One region of the Sivoneniella epilithica UHCC 1019 genome, then DNA from elsewhere that is predicted to be linked to it. Evidence: predicted binding sites of a transcription regulator. Region 1 holds the regulator's gene; the other holds the start of a gene.
What was found. Region 1 encodes NtcA, which controls nitrogen genes in cyanobacteria. Its sites were predicted from a motif close to TTTGTANNNNNNNNTACAAA; they were not measured.

Region 1 (8,294 bases):
CTTTTCGATAAATGTCAATAGATCTTGGACTCGCCCATCGCCAATTTGCACCGTATCAGTCAGAATTCCCAAACGCCGCGCCCTAAATCCGGCTGCGGTTACTAGCAGATTAATTCGCTGCTGAATTTGAACCTCGCTCAAGCTAGCTGGATTTAGAGACGTGGCAGCAATCAGATCCCCTTCTTGAAAAACAATCCGGTTGGGAGCCGCTTCTGCAAAAACTTGAACCAGGTTTTCTCCAGTAAGATAATTGGCAGCTGACGAAATACGGACTACATAATCTTGACCGTTACTCACTTGCCTGATCAGTTGATCCACTTCGGCTTTGGTAATTTGAATGATTTGTCCCTGCGGTTTTGTGCCAGGTCGCACCAATTGAGTTGCAGAGCGATTGGCTTCTCGTAAAAGCTGATCGATCGCGCCTTGGGTAGAGCGTGGGTCAAGAATCCGCACCACCGCCGAAGAAAGCACTTGCCCCCGCTGGATTGCCACATTACCCCGGCGCAACCCCTCGGCTTCTCGCTCCAGCTTGCCAATTTCTTGCACCAAAAAATCTTGCTGAGCTTCTAGCTGTTTCAGTCGCCCTTCCCGCTCACTAATGATTGCACTTTTGGCTTTAATTTCCTCTTCTGCCACTGCCACAACTTGACTCTGCTCTGCTTGCAGTCGGCTAATATTGGCTCGAAATTGCAATACTTGCTCAGAGATAGTGGCAAGTTGGCTGCGGTTTTGTTCAAGAGTCCGCTGTACTGTAACGCGATCGCTCATGGCACGGTTCCGTTCGGCGATCGCGCTTTTCAAAGAGCCGCCAATGGTTTGAATCTGTTTTTGAGTACTCATTAGTTGCTTTTGAGCCTCAATTTCTTGGGCTTTTGCCCGGTTTAATTCGGCTTCAGTACGTTGCTTTTGAGCTTGAGCCGTTTCTAACTGACTTTTTGCATCGTTTAGGTCAGTGCGTGCCCGTCTTAGCTTGCGTTGAAGTGCGCCTAATTCAAAGACTCCGGTGCGTAATGGACCACTGGTTGCAAATAGAATCCCCAAGGTGGAAGCAGCAACGACGATCCCCGTCAAAATGGTGATTAAGGTTGCCGTGCGACGCGGGCGTAAGTTAAATAGGCTGAGGCGAGCTTTCCCAACTTTGGTGCCAATGCGATCGCCCACAGTGGCAATCACACCACCAATTACCAATATTGCAAATATTAGGATCAGCCCCGTAGACATCGCTGCTCCAAACCAAAACGCCCTAACCTTTGCAATGCAAACAGGGGCAAACTCATCTATAGCCTACCCCATGAATCTTTGATGATGGCTCTACTCACTTGCGAATTTGTGAGCGCACAACTCTTATTTTTAATAAACTGCTGGTTTCTAGCTCATCACGTAAACTGCTGACTTAAGGTTACAGGATTATGCACAGTAATTTTCTTTTTATGAATCGAAACCATATTATCTTGCCGTAAGTCGCCTAAAAGCCGAGTGACCGTCACACGGGTAGAGCCGATCGCTTCTGCGATCGCCTGATGCGAGAGCTTCAGATCAATCGTAATTCCTTCTTTACTGGGCGTACCAAAATCTCGGCACAGAATCAACAAAAAGCTAACCAATCGAGAACCCATATCGCGATGAGCCAGCGTTTCAATCATCATTTCAGTCTGCAAAATGCGCGAAGACAACCCTTGCAGCAAAATCATCGATAGATCAGGGTTATCTTTTAACGCTTTCTCAACCTGTTCAATCGGTACTGAAAGCAACTCCACAGGCGTAAACGCCACAGCATGATAAAAGCGATCGGAACGATGTCCTGTAATCAGCGACAGCACCCCAAACACACTATTTTCTCTCAACAATGCAACTGTAATTTCTTCCCCTGCTTCGTATACCCTAGAAAGCTTTACGGCTCCCTTAACTAGGAAGTAGACGCGCTCAGCAGGATCGCCTGGAAAAAAAATCGTTTTACCCCGTTCAAACGATTCAACAACGGGTGGAAACACCCCACTTCCCATCTGACGAAATACCGATGCCAGTGGTCTATCTTGCGTCACAACCATATTCCCCTGCTCGGAGTCCTTACTACGTGCCAACTCGTTGAATAAAACATGCCGAATAATTAGCATTCAACTCTGTAACTTAGAATACTTAAACGCACTCCTAAAGGGTTTTTTGTACCCTTTGTTACAAAATAAGGCGATCGCAGCCCCTATACAAAAGCTTAGAGTCACTTACCTACCGCTTTCTTACCCATATAAAGAGCCTAGAAAGTATCAGTATCTTAACCGCAGCTTGGCAAATTGAACAAAATTCATTGCAAAAATAATTACGGGCATCTATTGAAATCCTTTTTGCAGCTAAACTTTAGAACTCTTGAACTAACTAGGAGTGCTATCTTTATACCCCATATTTCAGTATCCTCATAGGTGCCCTCAAAGGATTGATTGCCATGCTGGACTTGACTGGGAAAAACGCCCTTGTAACCGGAATCGCTAATAACCGCTCGATCGCGTGGGGCATTGCCCAACAGCTTCACAAAGCCGGCGCGAACATTGGCATTTCCTATCTACCCGATGAAAAAGGGAAAATGGAAAAAAAGGTAGCTGAGTTGGTAGAACCCCTCAATCCCAGTGTATTTGTTCCATTAAACGTTCAAGATGATGCTCAAATTCAATCTGCCTTTGAAACCGTAGGCGATAAGTGGGGCAGAATCGACATTTTGATTCACTGTCTAGCATTTGCCAACCGAGATGACCTGACAGGCGGCTTCGTGGAAACATCTCGCTCCGGGTTCGCCACAGCACTGGATATAAGCACCTACTCCCTCGTTAAGCTCTGTGGTGCAGCAAAGCCATTGATGACCGAAGGCGGCAGCATTGTCACACTTACCTATTTAGGTGGTGTGCGAGTGATCCCCAATTACAACGTCATGGGGATCGCCAAAGCGGGTTTGGAAATGAGCGTCCGATATTTGGCAGCGGAACTGGGACCTCAAAAGATTCGAGTGAATGGCATTTCTGCCGGACCCATCCGCACTCTGGCATCCTCTGCGGTGGGCGGAATTTTGGATATGATTCATCATGTGGAAGCCGTCGCGCCCTTACGTCGCACCGTCACCCAAACAGAAGTGGGAAACACTGCCGCTTTTTTGTGCAGTGATCTATCCAGCGGCATGACAGGGCAGATTCTTTATGTGGATGCGGGCTACGAGATTTTGGGCATGGCTTAGGCAAAGCAATCCTGGTTGACCGCACCAATCATTTGTTTCATTCAGGGGGCGATCGCCCCAGTAAACTCCGATATCCTCTTGGTCAAACCCCACAGGATTTAGCAAGATGCGATACCCTTATCTAGAAACTGCACCTTCCGCAAAATAGCCTCCATGAGCCAGACTCTCGATATCAGCCACCTCAATTCCTCTCAGCGTCGTGCCGTAGAACACTACTGTGGACCGCTGTTGGTAGTAGCAGGAGCGGGTTCTGGCAAAACGCGGGCGCTCACCTACCGCATTGCAAACCTAGTCCTAAATCATCGCGTTGATCCTGAAAACATCCTGGCGGTCACCTTTACAAACAAAGCCGCACGGGAAATGAAAGAGCGAATCGAAAAATTATTTGCCGATCAAAAAGCCCGCAGCGATTTTGGTAAACCCTTAGATGCGCTCTCTCCTATTGAACAAACCCGGCTAAGATCTTACGTTTACAAAAATATTACCAAAGAGCTTTGGATTGGGACATTTCATGCGCTTTGTGCCCGAATTTTGCGGTTTGACATCGAAAAATATCAAGATGGTAGTGGGCGCAAATGGACCCGCAATTTTTCTATTTTTGACGAATCGGATGCTCAAAGTTTAGTCAAAGAAATTGTCACTCAAAAACTTAACTTAGACGACAAAAAGTTTGATCCAAAATCGGTTCGCTATGCCATTAGTAACGCGAAAAATAAGAGCCTCTCGCCCCAAGATTTAGAAAAAGATCAGTCTAATTTTCGCGGACGAGTGATTGCCAATGTCTACAGCATGTATCAAGACACGTTGTCGGCAAATAATGCGCTGGATTTTGATGATCTGATTCTTACGCCAGTCCAGTTGTTGAAACAAAATGAGCAAGTCCGCGCCTATTGGCACAAGCGTTTTCGCCATGTGTTGGTGGATGAATATCAAGACACAAACCGGACGCAATACGATTTGATCAGTCTGCTCGTGACCAATGGTGAAAACTCTAACACCTTTAACGAATGGGAGTATCGCTCGGTGTTTGTGGTGGGTGATGCGGATCAATCTATTTATTCATTTCGGGCGGCAGATTTCACGATTCTGATGGGGTTTCAGGATGATTTTGGCGATCGCCTGCATGACGACGACACCCGCACAATGGTCAAGCTGGAGGAAAACTATCGTTCGACCCGAAATATTTTAGAAGTTGCCAATCAACTGATCGACAACAACACCGAACGCATTGATAAAGTGCTGAAACCGACGCGGGGTGAAGGTGAACCGATCTTCTTATATCGAGCCGATGATGAAACGTCAGAAGCAGAATTTGTCACCAATCAAATTCGCCAGTTAGAGGCAAAGCATCCTGAACTACACCACGGTAAGTTTGCCATTTTGTATCGCACCAATGCTCAATCGCGGGCAATGGAAGACTCGCTGGTAAAATTACAAATTCCCTATAAAGTCGTGGGCGGACTGCGGTTCTACGATCGCAAAGAAATTAAGGATGTGCTGGGATATCTCAGGGCGATCGCCAACCCCTTTGACACCATCAGCCTCCTGCGCGTCATCAACACACCTCGTCGCGGCATTGGCAAAACCACGATCGATTCTTTGGTCAAAGCTTCCCAAGAATTGAGCATCCCCCTGTGGGAAATTTTATCGGACGAAACCTCAGTTAAATCTTTAGCGGGTCGGTCTGCTAAAGGAGTGCTTCAGTTTGCTCAGATTATTCAAAAATGGCGACAGGAATTGGATGCTTGTTCCGCTAGCGAAATTGCCCAAGGCGTACTTGAAGACTCTGGCTATGTAGCAGACCTGAGAAATCAGGGAACCGATGAAGCCACCGATCGCCTGGAAAACGTGCAGGAACTTTACAATGCGGTGCTGCAATTTGAGGAGAACAACGATGATCCTAGCTTGCTCGGTTTCCTAGCCAGTGCCTCATTAGCCTCTGACCTCGATAACTTAGGAGAAGAAGATCAAAAAGTATCTTTAATGACGCTGCACTCCTCAAAAGGTCTGGAATTCCCGGTAGTATTTTTGATTGGATTAGAGCAAGGGTTGTTTCCCAACTATCGTTCCATGGAAGATCCCGCTGCATTGGAAGAAGAACGGCGACTTTGCTATGTGGGGATCACCCGTGCCCAAGAGCGACTCTTTATTTCCTATGCCAGGGAACGCCGCTTATATGGCACTCGCGAACCTGCAAGCCCCTCGCTCTTTTTAGCAGAGTTGCCTAGAGAATTGCTTAACTCTAATGTGGCGGCGGCAATTCCTAATAAGTGGACGAAACCAATTTCTGAAATTCGTCGGAACAAAAGCGAATCACGTAATATGCCCAATAGCCATGCGAATGATTGGAGTGTGGGCGATCGCTTAATTCACAAAGCTTATGGCGAAGGGGAAGTCGTCCGTATTTTTGGCGCAGGCAACAAAATTTGTTTAGCCGTCAAGTTTCCAGGCTTGGGGCAAAAGATTATTGATCCCAAAATGACTCCTATTCGGCGAGAAGATTAGCCTTACCACTTTGAATTAGCCAATTGGCGCTGTGCGTAGTAGCGCACCGCGATCGCCAATCCTAGCAGAAACAAGAAACCAGTCAGCCCCACTAAAGGATTGCGATTAATGCCTGTAATCCAAGCAGGTACGCGGTCGGTATATTCAACCAGCTTGCCCACCTCGATTAAGTAATTGCCCCAAACTAACCCCGCATGAAGCCCAATCGACAATCCTAGTCTGCCCCTGAGCCGTTTGAAACCTCGGTAGTCTTTGCCCGATGGTTCATAGCTTGCCCGCTTTGCCCAGACCAGAGCGATTCCCAGACAGACCAAAGATGGAAATGCCAATAGGTTGAAATGAATCGCCGCAAACGCGATCGCGTTAAACCAAAGGCATCCTAGAGGGGTATAGTCGCGCTGAAGTTCGTCAAAGAGCCAGCCGCGAAACAGTAGTTCTTCTGCAAACGCGATCGCCAACGCTACCAGCAATCCTTCTAGCAAGATCCTTGGAAAAAGAGCCGATGGCGACTGCCACTCTACAAATCCAAGCAGTGTTTCCACGCCAAACAATACCCATAAGCTGAAGAAACCAACGCCTAAACCGCTAACAAGCTCTAAGCCGATCCGTGGACTCAACTCCAGCCCATATTGCCAAAAGATGCGAGGCTCTCGATGAACTTTCTGTCCCCAAATTCTGACCAACCCGATAAATACCAGGTATAAAACGATCAGTGTGAGGATACTAGCCAAATTCTGATCGGCAATTAGTAAACGCCCTGCGATCGCAAAAGGTGCCCATAGCAGCAACAAAACGCCCACAAAGAGAGCCACCCGTGCAGGTGCAGGATAGCGGCTAATTTGAGATAAAAAAACCTTCAATCCAATACCCTGTTTATTCGTCTGGTTCAATAGTGCTGATTAAACCATGCATCTTTAAAGTTTCACAGTAAAACTCAGCATGTTCCTGCTCACACGTAATGACCAAGGCTAGTCCATTCGTATGAGCTTCCATCATAATATCGACGGCTTGGGGCTGCGTCAGGTTTGGAACTGTAGTGATTAAAACCTTTACAACATGCTCCATGGAGTTGAAATCATCATTATGAAGCAAGACCCGGTAGCGAGGGGCAATCTTACGGACTGTTGAAGGCTTTGCAAGTGTTTCGACCGCCACGACTTTAATCCTTTGTACTAACTATTTCAGACTAACCAACCTGATGTGCAACTAAAGTCATCCCACCCTACGGGAAGCAAGCTATATCCCCCAGCCCTTCTCCCACTCTGGGAGAAGGATTTAGGGTGGGGGATATTGGGATAGTCGCACATTGCATAATCAAATTTATTAAATTGAAATCCTTAAATTTAATCAGCTTGCAAAAAGAAAATTTGAACTTATTGATACAGTATTTACATTGCTTAATCTTATTTATAACATCCAATCTAAATTATCCAATCTAAATTGAAGTATCCATTTCGCCAGAGTTTAGTGAGTACAAACTTAAAGCAATTCTAGAGTGTTTGAGATTCATCCCAACAACAACCGTAGATAGTTAGGTTGCTTGCCCTAAAATCTTAAAGAGATAGGCAATTGAATTGCATAACCATTTATTAAGAACTTTGTAAAGCAGGATCATGGAAAACTTCTGGAATACTGTTTCCAAATACCCAGTTTTTGTGGCTGGAACCATTCTGGGTGTGTTTTTGAATGCTGTAAAACCACTAGCCCCCTTACTCAGAAATCCCGTGACAGCGATCGCGCTGGGAGGAGTAGCAGTGGGTGGTTTTGCTTTTATTGCTTTTACCCTACGCGCCATGCTGGGATTGCAATAGTTTTAAGTTAACGAATAGACCACGAGAACGCAACCTCAACAGGTGGTATCTCGACTGCATTGGCATTCATTGGAAGGGAGAGTTAAGTTATGGCTACAGATCGGCGAGTTGCCCGTGTTTCAGAACTAATTCGGCGGGAGGTCAGCCAAATGCTGCTAACGGATATCAAAGATGATCGCGTGGGTGCTGGCATGGTCAGCGTTACCGATGTGACTGTGGCAGGAGATCTGCAACACGCTAAGATTTTTGTCAGCATTTATGGCGACTCTGCTGCCAAAACTGAAACAATGGAAGGTCTAAAAGCAGCTACAGGCTTTGTTCGTAGTGAATTAGGACGGCGAATTCGGCTCCGTCGCACTCCAGAAGTTATCTTTTTGGAAGACATTGGGTTAGAGCGAGGCGATCGCGTCCTCACCTTGCTGAATCAACTCAGCCAAGAGCGCCCACCTGACGATCTTGAAGGAAACGAAACCACCTTAAACCCTTCTGCTAGTGGAACAAATAGCGCTTCAAGTGACTTAGATGGCGATGATTTTGAGGAAGATGAAAACGACTTAGAAGATGAAGACGATTTTGAGGAAGATGAGGACGATAAGGACAGCCAACCTGTCATAAAACCATAGCAGCATAATAGTCTGCTCCTAAATTTGTCTTCTGTTCCCCCTCTTCTGTTCCCTCAATGCAATCTTTCCTTTCTCCCCTTGATTCACTTTCCTTAGCGGCTCAAGTCGCTCAAATGGTGGTAGTTCGGGCTTCGGGCT
Region 2 (8,294 bases), on a different contig from region 1:
GATCTATCCGGCTCATTTATCTGCCCCCCCGGAAGTATTAGCAGCACTTGCTCCAAAAGAATTGCTTCAAGAATTGCTTGCTCGAATCTTGGATTGGGGAATTGGGCGACTTTATTTAGAGCGGCAATCTCAGCAGGGAAGAATTTTGTGGAGCCAAAATGGGGCAGTGCAGGCAATCTTGAACGGTTTAGAGGTGAGTAAATTTGAGGGTGTCATTCATGAGCTAAAAGTGTTAACTGAGTCCTCGATGGATGTGGTTCAAAAAACTAGACAGGTAGAAGTTGAACGACTTTATCAAAACCAGCGGCTGTTATTGCGCTTACGATTGATTCCGGGCAAACATGGTGAAGAGGCAACGCTGCAAGTATTACGAGGAGCAGCACTCAAGTTCTATAAACAGCAACAGTTGGTCAGCATGGGGCAGGAAGCTATGAGTCTGTCTCATCAATTGCAGGGCAAGATTAATGAGCTATATGTGCATAGCCATAGGCAGGCAATCTTATTACCTGAAAACTTAAACACGCTACCGGATTTGATGCGATCGCTCAAGAGTATGGAACATCAACTGCACGAGTTGCAATCTCTCAAGTTCGATGAAGTATCAGAAGAAGCTTAAACGTTAGAAAAAGTCCCAGCAGAAGGGTGATTTTGCCTGCCAAGCGGCATCCAGTTTTGATAGCAAAGTAGAGTCGCCCTCAATGTCTATTGCCCCTAACCAGTGCAGTTCTACAGCAGATCGCATTCCACAAAATAGCTGAGTTAAGTGTTCAATAGACACCATAATACTGGCAGGAGCGGATTTTTGAGTACAGTACATTTTCTGATCGGCAAATTCTACAGAAAACTGCTGATTGCCCAGTATTGGATCGATAATATGAAAAGCGATCGCAAACGGCTCTCCAGGATTGATTGGGCGCAGTTCTAAGGCTTTTCCTACATCCACCAACCGCCACATAAATCCCCCGCCGGTTACTCCAAATCGACGGGTGAAACCAAATTCAAAGGGTTGTGGAGGTAATGCTGGATCGCACCGTTGTTCGCTCAGCAAATGGGGAAAAGGGTCTTGTGGGTCGGTGTTCCAAACAATTGTAGTAACTTGATCTCGTAAGGATGCCAAAAAACCAATTAGTCCGCGATAGGCGGCAGGAGTCAGCGCCACCCACTCTTGCACCGCGATCGCCCATTGAGTTTTGGTGGGTTCTAAATGGGTAAACTCGATTACTATATAGCCCAGCAGCGGTCCCGTTTCAGCGTAACCATAGATTTCTCGTCCGCCCTCCGGTTTAAAGAAACCTTTCCAGCGATTGGGTTCTCGTTGTAACCAGCCATTGTGTTGCTGTGCAGCTTTAAGGTAAACGGTTTTGATAGCAGTTTCCAGGTCATCTTGATAGGGAACGACCTGCACCCGTTCAGGATAGAGCGGCAGGTGACGAACAGAAACTTGATACTGGCGCGTTTCTCCCACCCACGCCCAACCCAACTTGCGATAAAAGCCGTGCTGAAATGGATACAGCATCGATAAGGGAATCTGCTGCTCGTGAAATAGTTTCAGGGCGTGTTCAATCATGCCCTGAGCAATTTTTTGCCCTCGTCGCTCTGGGGCAACGGCAACGCCTGCAACTCCCGCCATCGGGAATTCTACTCCTTGAAAGAACAAGGCTAGCTCTAGATGGCGATAGCGTCCTGCTAAATGACCAGCCTGATCTGCTAATACCCAACCCTGTCCGCCCGGTGGATTGAGTAGCTCGTCCTCCATCTCTTTTTCCACATCAGCTTGCGATCTCGTTGGCACAAACGCTAACCGCGCCAAGTTGATAAATTGGGCGCGATCGCGCTCTTCTGCACGACGAATTGTAAATCCAGGCAGATCAATCATGCTCAATCTCTACTCGTATAAATTTCAGTTAGAAATTTTATGCCATGAATTATTAGCCACAAAAATAGGGGCATTTTGCGAATACCCCTACTCAAAATGGTATCAAATTTTAGCTTGCTGCCTAGACTGCCGCTAATGCAGGCTGCTCAATCCAGCGACCCATCGCCTTACCGACCACTGAAAGTTCTCGCATCAATTGGTCAAACCGCTCTGGAGTCAAAGATTGCGGACCATCCGACATCGCTTTCTTAGGATCGGGGTGAACTTCAATCATTAAGGAGTCCGTTCCAGCAGCAATAGAAGCGGCTGCCATAGAAGGCACATATTCCCACTTCCCGGTGCCATGGCTAGGATCAATCATGATGGGCAAATGGGTGAGCGATCGCAATACCGGAATACAAGATAAATCCAAGGTATTACGAGTGTACTTGCTATCGAAAGTGCGAATCCCGCGCTCACAGAGAATCACATTAGAATTGCCTGCTGCCAGAATATATTCTGCCGCCATCAACCAATCTTCAATCGTTGCCGCCATGCCACGCTTTAGCAAAATGGGTTTTCCTTGCGCGCCCACCTTTTTTAACAAAGAAAAGTTTTGCATGTTACGGGCACCAATTTGGATGATATCAGCGATCTCTGCCAAAGGCTCTAGGTCTGCTGCATCCATCAATTCAGTAATAATACCTAATCCAGTCACTTCTCGCGCCTTCGCCAGCAGCCCTAAAGCGCTTTCTCCATGTCCTTGAAACGCATAAGGAGACGTTCTTGGCTTGTAAGCTCCACCTCGAAGAAACTGGGCGCCTGCTGCTTTTACGCGCCGTGCCGTTTCCACAATCATTTCTTCATTCTCAACCGAACAAGGACCCGCCACCACGACAAGAGGATGCTGTTCCCCAAACGTAATGGCTCCATTCGGCGTAGAAACAGTGACTTCACTCGGATCACCTTGCCGATACTCCCGGCTAGCACGTTTATAGGGCTTCTCGACTCGCAAGACTTCCTCAATCCAAGGGCTTGCCTCCTGAATTTGTCGGGGGTCCAAATCGACTGTTTCACCCACTAGCCCAATGACAACCTTGTGACTGCCAACAATTTTTTCTGGGCTAAGTCCCCAACTTGAGAATTCTTCAGTCAAGCGGTTAACTTCGACTTCTGGAGAACCAGTTTTCATGACCACAATCATGGGTTTTTATCCTTAGGTACGGTGTGAATGATGTGCAAAGCACAATCTTTGATGAGAGGAGTTATGATGCTTTCTGCCGCGCTTCCCGCCAAGATGCGATCGTCCGTCCAAAATTGGTTCTAAATTCGCCCCAGCCAAACCAATTTCCGACCCGATCTTCATCCCAAGAAGCAGAAAGGGCACCATAGCTAAGACCTAAAACGCCCAATCCAAAGAAGCCTAGACTTACTAGCAAAACCACCACAGAGGGAAGTTTAAAGTAGTGCTGGCTCACAACAACGTAACTAATCACAAATGTCAACATTCCAAGACTAGATGGAATACCAGAAAAAAGCGCAATTCGCCTAACCATCCGTCTACTAACGACTTCAGGAATAGAGGACGGATTGGCAGGGGAAGACACTGTAGTTTGTCCACCCTGTTTTTTCACTTTTGCTTTCTCTAAAGAAGTTTTTTTATTAGAATTCGCGGTAGATTCAGATTTTGGATCTTGCGAACCACTTTGACGAGCCTTTCTACGGTTTTGTAGTGGCTCAAATGGTAAACGCGGAGAACTTGCAAGATTGGTTTCCTGATGCAGCCCCGCAAGTTCTTCAGGTTTATTTTTATTGTTCGATGTCTTCCAAGATTTTGATGACATACTCGCTTTTCCTGAATTAGCCGCGAATGCCCAGTTTAGTGATCAATGCACGGTAGCGGGCATTATCGCCAGCTTGAATGTAGGCAAGCAAGCTCTTTCTTTGACCAATCATCTTTAATAGACCCCTACGAGAAGAGTGGTCTTTTTTGTTGGTTTTCAGATGTCCACTGAGGCGGTTAATTCGTTCAGTTAGCATTGCTACCTGTACATCAGCAGAACCTGTGTCAGTTTCGTGAACTTGATAGGAGGAAATAATTTCTTGTTTTTGCTGTTGCAGCAGAGCCATGGGTCGTCCGAGTTTTGAGTTTACACAAAGTCAGCAGTCTTTAATAATAGCATGGGGGTTAAGGATCGCTGAAGAGTCAAAAAGCAACACTAACAAAACTGCTAATTTTATAACTTTATAAAGTTATAAGAAATTTTTAGGGGGAGATGGAGGATGTTACGACGGGGCAGGTGCCTAAGTCGCCTGGGGGCGGAATTAAACCGACGACGTGAGGTACGGCACGGGGTTCATAGGCTACGAGGGACTCGCCTTTAAATGCTAAAGAGGTGCTGGCACCTGAATCTAGCATGACGGCATCTCGAAATCCTACTTTAACAAGCGCTATGCCCAAATCTACAGAGCCGATGGGTTCGGTAGAAACGCCAATTTGAGGTTGTCCTTGTTGGTTGATGCCCCAAAACGCACGATGCCTCAATTCATTGACGCTATATAGCCGACCAAACCGTTCTATCGGCTGAGGTTTCCCATTTTCAACTAGCCAGCCAGCGGCAACAAATGCGTCAGTTACGGTGGGCATCTCGGCTTGGATAGCTGCTAATGTATTGTGCTTTTTGAAGTTAAAAGGAATAAATTGGACTGCTTCTGTGCCGATTAAAACGAGGGGCCGATTTTCTAAAAACGGAATTTCACCACGCTTGCCGGGAATAAATTGACCATGGCTTTGGCTATAAATTGGACCTAGCATCTCGTTTGATTCAAGCATTTCTAATGAGAAGAAGGTGCCATCCACGGCGGCAATTACAGGAGTATTGGCGATGATTTGAGGGATTTGCCCACGGGTATTGTAGTGAATCGTGACTGGCTTGCCGCCTGCAATAAAAATAAATGGGGTTTGATTAATGGTTCGATCGAATCGTTGTACGGGAGAGGTGAAGTTGAATCCTGTGCTAATCGATGGCATGGGGGAGCCGCCCCATGCAATATCAACCATTTCTTGAATACGAGATTGCCCAATTCGCCCGATCGCCAATAGGCTTTGTGATTGACCTGCCAGTTGCTCATCGGCATCGTTCATTGTTAGAGCTGCGGTATATCCTGCTGCTTGCACAGACTCTAGGGCGGCTTTGTCAAATTTGCCTTCTGGATAGGTGAAGTAGCGAATGGATCTGCCTAGCTCTGCTTCTAGAATGCGTTTAGATTCCTGGGTTTCGAGCAGCAGTTGAGCCGGAGTTAGCCCCTCCATCACAGTGTGGTTGACGCTGTGAGAGGCGATCGTGATGAGGGGATCTTTCACCATTTCCCGCAGTTGCTCCCAGTTAAGGCTAGAGCGTCCCATTTGTTTGCCAACTTTAACGGTATAGATCGAAAAAAGTGCGGGGTAGTTATATTTCTTTAAAAGGGGATATACATAGTCATAATGCCCTTTGTAGCCATCATCGAAGCTGAGCAAAATCGGTTTGGCTGGTAATGGGCTGCCGGTGCGGAGATGCACCACAAGCTGATCCATGCTGATGGGAGTTAGCCCTTTTTGTTTGATTAGCTGTAGGTGCTGCTCAAACTCTTGGGGTGTGACATCAAAAAACACCAGTTTTTCCGGCAGGATGTCGTGATACATCATGACGGGGACTTTGGCTTCCCGTGCCAAAGAATTGATTTCGGGAAAAGGGCTAGGACTGAGATATGCCATAACTTGAGGGGCAATCTGACCGACGATCGCGCCCATCCCAAAAGCTGGCTGTTCAACCCAATTGGCGGTTTGAGAAATGTTGCTAATGAGTTGAATCAACCCATTGGTGGTTTGAGTCACTTGGGTTGGTGGGCAGTCGGGATTTTTGACAGGTGCCAGCGGTTCTCCAACGGCAGATTGTTCAGGGGTGCCATTGGCATCCAAGGATTGAGCAATAGTTAGGGCTGCTGAGGCAGGGTGCGATCGCTCAATTGCACAAAATAGGAGCGGCGTAATCACAGCGATCGCCAGTCGCGATCTTTGTTTAAAAGAAATCAAAGGACTCATTCGATTGAATTTGATAAAAAACTTATCCACGCTGCCCATAGTTCACCAAGCTTCATAAGTTCCCTAGACATATCTACTCTATAACGATAGCTTTGTCAGTTTTTTTGACGTTTTTTCGCGAATAGATTACGTCTTTTTTGGTCTAAGTCCTTATCAGCGGTGATTGTCTTGAAATCTTACTAGCCTAGAAAATCACTGGAACGGATTTTACAGAGTGTTATTTGAAGCTTTTTCATACATCGGCAAGGTTATCATCGACTAGGTACTTGGGCATAAAAATTGCTCCGTACAACCCCCGGCTATCACTGTCCCCCTTAGTAAGAGAGACTACAGGGAGTGTATTCAATTATGTATAAATACTTAGCAAGAGAAAATAACAGGTCGCCCAATGCCTAGCAGTTATGTAGTTTATAAGGGTGTCATTTTTTTAGCGTTCAAGAAAGAGAATGAGTTTTGTATAAAAGATTACAGAATAACCAGGTCGGAAAAGATGGAATTCATTAAGGGTTATTTTGTTTTTTTCTTTAGACATCCTTAAAAGGTGTGATGACATCTATCAATCTATGCGTTAAGCATCTGAATGTTCGCTTCAAACTTTTTGAAGTCTTGCGATCGCTCAGGGTTCCGCTGATTGCTCAGTTTGCTCACCTTCCTAAGTAATTAGGCTTGTAACTAGGATGCCGTTCATCAAAGTGTCGCTCATTAATCCAGTGAGGAATTCCTACTAATGACCATGAAAATTCCGTTTAAGCCTTCAGCCCGGAGGAAGCAGCGTTTAGCACCAATCCAAACGAACCAATGGCGATCGCTCGATTGGTACTCTAGAAAGCTATCCCCCAGCGCTCAAGCCTGTATTCCGCTGGCTCTGATCATTGTATTGATTTGGGGATATGAAGCGTTTGCCCAAGGTGCGCCTACGTTGGCAGATGTCGCAAGAACCACTGAAACCCTAAAAGTGGGTCTCGACACCATGTGGGTGCTGGTGGCTGGCATGTTGGTCTTCTTCATGAACGCTGGTTTTTGCATGTTAGAAACTGGCTTCTGTCGTCAGAAGAATGCTGTGAATGTTCTCGCTAAAAACCTGATTGTGTTCTCCCTTGCCACGATCGCATTCTGGGCGATCGGATTTGGGTTAATGTTCAGCACTACTAGCGGTGGTTTCATCGGTAGTGGCGGCTTGTTCTTAACAGGTGCGGACAATAGCCCAGCCACAGGAGACGCTTATCAAGGAATCTTTAGTGCGATCAGTTGGACAGGGGTGCCCCTGCTGGCAAAATTTTTCTTTCAGCTTGTCTTTGCCGGAACTGCCGCCACGATCGTATCTGGAGCCGTAGCAGAACGCATCAAGTTTGTGAGCTTTTTAATTTTTAGCGTGTTATTAGTTGGCATTGCTTATCCCATAACAGGTCATTGGATTTGGGGCGGCGGCTGGCTAGCAACGTTGGGCTTCTGGGATTTTGCCGGTTCAACCGTGGTTCACTCAATGGGCGGATGGGCTGCCCTAATGGGTGCCGCGATCCTTGGTCCTCGTTTGGGCAAATATGGAACAGACGGTCACTCAAACGCACTGCCTGCACACAACATGAGCATTGCCACATTAGGCGCTCTAATTTTGTGGTTGGGCTGGTTTGGCTTTAACCCTGGTTCGACGATGGCAGTGGGTGATGGTTCGCTAATTTCTCACATTGCCATTACGACCAACACAGGGGGTGCATTTGGTGGTATTGCTGCAACTATCACGGCATGGCTTTATCTAGGCAAGCCGGATCTGTCCATGATCATCAACGGCGTTTTGGCAGGTTTAGTAGCAGTCACAGCAGGGTGCGCCTTTATTACGATTCCAGCCGCCGCTGTAATTGGTACGGTTGGTGGGATTTTAGTCGTGTTTGCAGTAGGGTTCTTTGACAAGCTTAAGATTGATGACCCGGTTGGGGCAACTTCGGTTCACCTAGTGTGTGGAGTCTGGGGAACTTTAGCGATAGGTCTATTTGCAGTGGGACCCAGCGACGTAGCAGGTGCATTGTATTCAGCAGGTCCAAAGGCAGGGCTACTCTTGGGTGGTGGAATTGAACAGCTTTGGTATCAATTTGTAGGTGTTATGACAGTTGGCGGCTTTACGGTTCTGGTTTCTACTATCTTCTGGGTAGTATTGAAGTCAACCTTAGGTATCCGAGTGACTGAAGAGGAAGAGCTAATCGGTCTAGACATTAGCGAACATGGTATGGAAGCGTATGCAGGGTTCGTGAAAGACAGCACGGGTTCTACCTCTGACCTATCCGGTGGTGTGGGTAGCCCTGGAGTTGCCAGCCGAAATTATTAAGCCAAACGACAAAACTGAGTAGCTATTGCTTGGAA

Region 2: the regulator NtcA is predicted to act here: its motif matches at 6,392-6,411, upstream of AB3R30_RS18175 (ammonium transporter).

The regions. Positions count from the first base shown of each region.
Region 1 is NZ_JBFPDP010000017.1:17,421-25,714, reverse strand. It holds gene AB3R30_RS12370 (DUF3084 domain-containing protein) at 1-1,221, opposite strand, end outside; gene ntcA (global nitrogen regulator NtcA) at 1,377-2,114, opposite strand; gene fabI (enoyl-ACP reductase FabI) at 2,438-3,217, shown strand; gene pcrA (DNA helicase PcrA) at 3,371-5,722, shown strand; gene AB3R30_RS12350 (lysostaphin resistance A-like protein) at 5,725-6,612, opposite strand; gene clpS (ATP-dependent Clp protease adapter ClpS) at 6,596-6,877, opposite strand; gene AB3R30_RS12340 (DUF751 domain-containing protein) at 7,336-7,533, shown strand; gene rbfA (30S ribosome-binding factor RbfA) at 7,623-8,156, shown strand; gene AB3R30_RS12330 (glycoside hydrolase family 3 N-terminal domain-containing protein) at 8,213-8,294, shown strand, end outside.
Region 2 is NZ_JBFPDP010000033.1:25,788-34,081, forward strand. It holds gene AB3R30_RS18145 (GspE/PulE/PilB domain-containing protein) at 1-616, shown strand, start outside; gene AB3R30_RS18150 (GNAT family N-acetyltransferase) at 620-1,876, opposite strand; gene aroF (3-deoxy-7-phosphoheptulonate synthase) at 1,998-3,059, opposite strand; gene AB3R30_RS18160 (photosystem II biosynthesis protein) at 3,121-3,699, opposite strand; gene rpsO (30S ribosomal protein S15) at 3,716-3,985, opposite strand; gene AB3R30_RS18170 (polysaccharide deacetylase family protein) at 4,122-5,930, opposite strand; gene AB3R30_RS18175 (ammonium transporter) at 6,667-8,259, shown strand.